DNA from 2 places in the Arsenicicoccus sp. UBA6765 genome. Region 1 is predicted to be linked to the other one. Evidence: riboswitches for the same ligand, from Rfam matches in the RefSeq annotation. Region 1 holds a riboswitch; the other holds the start of a gene.
The links. Region 1 has a riboswitch for cyclic di-AMP ahead of B4K29_RS18165 (transglycosylase family protein). Riboswitches for the same ligand answer to the same signal wherever they lie in the genome.
Positions count from the first base shown of each region.

Region 2: it holds a riboswitch for cyclic di-AMP, as region 1 does, so the genes downstream of both, B4K29_RS17915 (C40 family peptidase) here and B4K29_RS18165 (transglycosylase family protein) in region 1, are expected to answer to the same signal.

Region 1 is NZ_DKGR01000065.1:25,069-27,515, reverse strand. Features, by position in the region: gene B4K29_RS18165 (transglycosylase family protein) at 364-1,170, opposite strand; cyclic di-AMP (ydaO/yuaA leader) riboswitch at 1,175-1,362, opposite strand; gene B4K29_RS18160 (serine/threonine-protein kinase) at 1,645-2,447, opposite strand, start outside.
Region 2 is NZ_DKGR01000063.1:209,627-212,073, forward strand. Features, by position in the region: gene B4K29_RS17915 (C40 family peptidase) at 2-835, opposite strand; cyclic di-AMP (ydaO/yuaA leader) riboswitch at 836-980, opposite strand; gene B4K29_RS17920 (metal-dependent transcriptional regulator) at 1,160-1,870, opposite strand; gene B4K29_RS17925 (pyridoxine/pyridoxamine 5'-phosphate oxidase) at 1,962-2,447, opposite strand, start outside.

The DNA of each region.
Region 1 (2,447 bases):
TATGTAGTTGTGCCCGAGACGGAGAGGTTCTCTCCGCGACAAGCCGCCGGGCCCGGAGGGGCGGCGGCGACGTCAAGGAGGACTCTAGGGCCCGTTATACGTTCGAGACAAACCACAGGTTCGACTCAGGCTTCGGTGGTGGTCGCTCACAGTGACCAATCGCCCCCGTGATGGCCCGCTCTGGTCCCGGATGTCCCCTTGTTTCCGTTACGTACGGTGCGTCTTTGTGGGATGCGTCACATCTACGTCGTGAGCGTGTCAGTTCGCGTCGGAAACCACATGTTCGGACGCGCACAAGCGTGTGGGGGTCGACCCGATCGGGTCGACCCCCACACGTGAGGTGATGCGTGCCTGAGGCTCGCGTCAGCTGGCCGGGGCCATGAGCTTGGCCCAGGTGACCGGACCGGGGTAGCCGCTCACGTCGGAGCCGCTCCAGCCCAGGGACTTCTGGAAGGCCGCGACCGCCGCCTTGTCCACCTGGGTGAACGTCGGGCCGGCGCCGACCTTGTAGAAGCTGCCGAAGCCGTGAGCCTGCAGGCGCTTGCCCAGCAGGGTCACCGCGGGATCCTTGTGACCCAGCACGAACGCGCTGGCGCCGGGGTAGGACGAGGCCGAGCCCTGCGAGGTGGCCTTGGTGGTCGAGCGCTTGGTGGTCGCGCGCTTCGGCGCGGCCTGCTCGACGACCTTCTTGGAGGTGGAGCGCTTGGTGCTGCGCGGCTCCGAGGAGGACACGACCTTGCGCTCGGTGGAGCGCGAGGCGCGCGAGGTCGTGGCCGGGCTGCTGCTGTCGGCGCCGCCGCCGCTGCGGGTCAGACCCGCCTTGCGGGAGCAGACGGGCCAGGCGCCGGGGCCCTGAGCGGCCAGGACGCGCTTGGCGACCCGGATCTGCTCGGCCTTGGAGGCCGAGGCGGCCGAGCCGGAGCCGCCGTAGGCGCGCCAGGTGCTGCCCTTGAACTGCAGCCCACCCTGGTAGCCGTTGCCGGTGTTGATGGACCAGTTGCCGCCGGACTCGCAGGCAGCGACGCGGTCCCAGACGCCGTCTGCGGCCTGAGCGTTGCCGGCGGTGGCGATGCCGCCGCCGACGGTGAGGGCAGCGGTGGCGAGGCCCGTCGTGGCCCAGCGGGCGGTGCGACGGGTCGAGGAGATGGCGTGACGAGGTGCGTAGCGCACAGAGATCCTTTCCTGACGACGCCTGTGAAGTGAGCTGTCGGGTTCGGACGGTCAGGTGTCCGGCCGCAGTAGCGGCTTCACCCCAAGACCTGCTCGCGCAGGTCGGCACACGCTGCTCTCGCAGCTCGTGAGTGGGTCCTCCACCAGCACCCCAGGACCCGGACGATGGATGGTGTCCGGCGACGATGCCCGTCGGGTGCTGCTCGGCGCAGCGGGCATGTCCTACATGTGAATTCGGGTCTATACAGTTGTGCCCCGAGACGGGGGATGGCCCCCGCGACACACCTCGACCGGGTCCTGCGGACGTCGGCCTACGGCGCTCGTCGACCATAGGCACGTCGCGCCGACGATCCCAAACCCAGGCCCCCGTCTCGGCGTGTTTACCCCCCACCTGGTGGATCGGGACGACGACGTCTCCACCCCACCTGGACGCCGACCAGGGGTGTTATCACCCGCGCGGCGCCGGCTCGGACCTCAGAACTGCCAGTCCACCGTGCGGCCGGTCAGCGGGTCGCCCTGCAGCGGCCACCACACCGGCACGCCGTGCCGCAGGAGCGCCCACAGCCCCAGCCCGAGCACGGCGGCCACGAGCAGCGCCGTCACGATCTCCCGGGTGAGCTGCCCCGGGGTGAGGCCTCGCATGAGCATGCGCGAGCCGCGTCGCAGCGACACCCCGCCCGCGCCCCACCAGCAGGACCAGCACCCCACGAGGGCTCCGACCGCCAGCGGCACGGCCCCGGTCGGCGCCTGCGGGACACCGACGAGCGAGCTGCCCAACGACACCGCGAACATCACGGCCACGGTCACGAGGATCCCGAGCAGCCCGGTGGCGAGCGTACTCACGGCGGCGGCCAGCAGCTGGAAGGGGCTGCGGGCGACCGCCACCGCGACGTCGGTCCCGCGCGCCCCGCCCGCCTCGTGGCGCCGCAGCACGGTCGCGGTGACCGAACGGTCGACCGTGCGCGCCAGCACCGACCACACCAGCGCCAGCCCCACGGCGATCATCGGCCAGGTCGTAGCCAGCGCCGCGACGGCTCCGGTGAGGCCGATCAGCTGGGCCGTGCGGGCCGGCTTGCCGACGCGCGGGTCTCCCACCGGCACCGGCGGCCGCTGGTCCTGACGGGGCTCCAGGCCGTATGCCGATCCCCCGGCGCCAGGCGGGGTCGTCGCAGCAGCGGGAGGGAAGGTCTGGGCGACGGGCTGGCCCGCGGGGTGGACCGAGGCAGCAGGACGCGACGGCGCCAGGCTCGGCGGTGCCGAGGCCGGCGGCGCCATCC
Region 2 (2,447 bases), on a different contig from region 1:
ATCAGGCGCGGCCGTAGCTCACGTTCTTGCTCCAGATCTTGTGCAGGCCCGTGGTGCGGCCGGTGCGCGGCGAGTCGTACATCATGCCGCCGCCGGCGTAGATGCCCACGTGGAAGGCCGGGGAGCCGAAGAACACGAGGTCGCCGGGCTGCGGGGAGGACACGCGACGGGTCGCGCGCTGCTGAGCGGCAGCGGTGCGCGGGATGGACTTGCCGTTGGCGCGGAAGACATAGCTCGTGAAGCCCGAGCAGTCGAAGCCGGCCCTGGTGGTGCCGCCGTAGCGGTAGTAGATGCCGGACAGGCTCGCGGCGGTGCGGAGCACGCCACCGCCGGCGACGGCGCGCGGAGCTGGGTTGGCGGCCTTCTTGACGACCTTGCGCGCGACGGTGCGGCGCACGGCGGTGCGGGAGGCGCGGGTGTAGGTGCGGTTGACGCGTCGCACCGCGGTGCGACGGTAGGTGCGCGAGGTGCGGGTGTACTTGCGCTTGGTCGTGTAGCGCTTACGCTTGACCGTGGCCTTCTTGCGCTTGACGGTGGTGCGCTTCTTGACGGTCCCGCGGACCCTCTTGAGCTTGGACTTCTTGACGCCGGTGAGCGATACGCGGCCGAGCTGGCCGACGGCGGCGACGGAGGGAGCAGCAACGCTGGCGGGAGCAGCGGCAGCGGCCGGGGCGGCCGTGGCGGGCATCGACGCGGCGATGACCATGCCACCGGTGGCGGCGACGACACCCGCGACCTTGGTGGCCGGCGCGGCGGCGTGCTTGGCCGCCTTGATCAGGAGACTGGCGGAGGAGACGTCGGCAGCGCGGTGCCGACCGGGGGTGCTAATGGACACAGTTGACCTCTCGAACGCCTACGAAGTTAGCTGTCGGGTTCGGGCGGAAAGGTATGGCCCGGCCACTCTCGTGGCTTCACCCCGGGACGCTTGCGCGCCAAGGTGGGTCCCCCGCTCCTGTCAGCGGAATAAGCAGAACAGCAGAAGTGACAGGACTCGGCGTCTCCTGCTGCAGCCCCTCCAGGGGGAGAAGGGCCGTGAAAGAAGGTAACGGACACCCCCGGGATTGTCACGTTCAGATCACAGGCAGGTGAATCACAGGCGCCCTCCGTGGGTACGGCTGCTAGTGCCCGCACCGGACACACATGCGTGCGATAACCACTCTCAGTCGGACGTCACGGTGTCCACGAACACATGGCTCGCCACATCCACCGGGAGCGAAACCCCCTGCGAGTCAGTGGAATTCACGCCCACGACGATCACCCGGTCGCCCTCCGAGGTCACCCGAACCCGGCCACCGGGCAGCGCTCCAGCGGCCGTCAGCAGGCCGAGAGCCTCGTGATCCACCTGCACCGGCTCGCCGATCCGACGGACCGTGACTGTGACGGAGGTCACGGAACCATCCACGACGGAGTGCAGCGGGACCAGTCCGGGGTCCTTGCCGTCCGTGCCGACCGACCCCAGCTCGTCCAGACCGGGGATCGGGTTGCCGTACGGCGAGACGTGGTCGTCGCCGATGAGGCCGAGGATCTTGCGCTCGACCCGCTCGCTCATCACGTGCTCCCAGCGGCAGGCCTCGTCGTGGACGTGCTCCCACTCCAGGCCGATCACGTCCAGGAGCAGGCGCTCGGCGAGGCGGTGCTTGCGCATCACGCGCATCGCCCGAAGCCGACCGTCGGCGGACAGCTCGATCTCGCGGCTGCCGGCCACGTGCAGCAGACCGTCCCGCTCCATGCGGGCGACCGTCTGGGACACCGTCGGCCCGGCGTGACCGAGTCGCTCGGCGATGCGGGCGCGCAGGGGCTTCACGCCCTCTTCCTCCAGCTCGTAGATCGTGCGGAGGTACATCTCGGTCGTGTCGATCAGGTCAGTCACGGGTCAAGCCTGCCACGCGCGCCTGTGGACTTGCTTTGCGCCGCGCACGACGCAGCGCCGCCCGGCACGAGGACGGGCAGGATCGGGCAGATCAGGGCATCTTGCGGTGCCGCCGCCAGGACGCGGCGTCGTCGAGGTCGCCCTCCCCCACCCTCTCGTAGGCGATGCGGTCGTGCAGGCGCGACGGCTGACCGGCCCAGAACTCGATCTGGTCGCACGCGATCCGCCAGCCGCAGAAGGACGGCGGCATCGGGATCTCGGCCTCCTCACCGTCACGGGTGAAGCGGGCGGCCTGCTCGGCATACCGCCGCTGCAGCTCCTCCCGGCCGTCGACCGGCGAGGACTGCTCGGACGCCCAGGCGCTGACCTGGGAGCCCCAGGGCCGGGTGCGCCAGTAGCCCTCGAGCTCGTCCCCGTCCAGCGGCACCGCCCGACCCCGGAACCTGATGACGCGGTAGAGCGCGGACCAGCGCAGCGTCGCCGCCACCCGCGGCTGCTCGCCGATCTGGCGCGCCTTGGTGGAGCCGCTGTCGGTGATGAACCCCGGACCGGCGGGCGTGAAGAACTTCATCAGGAC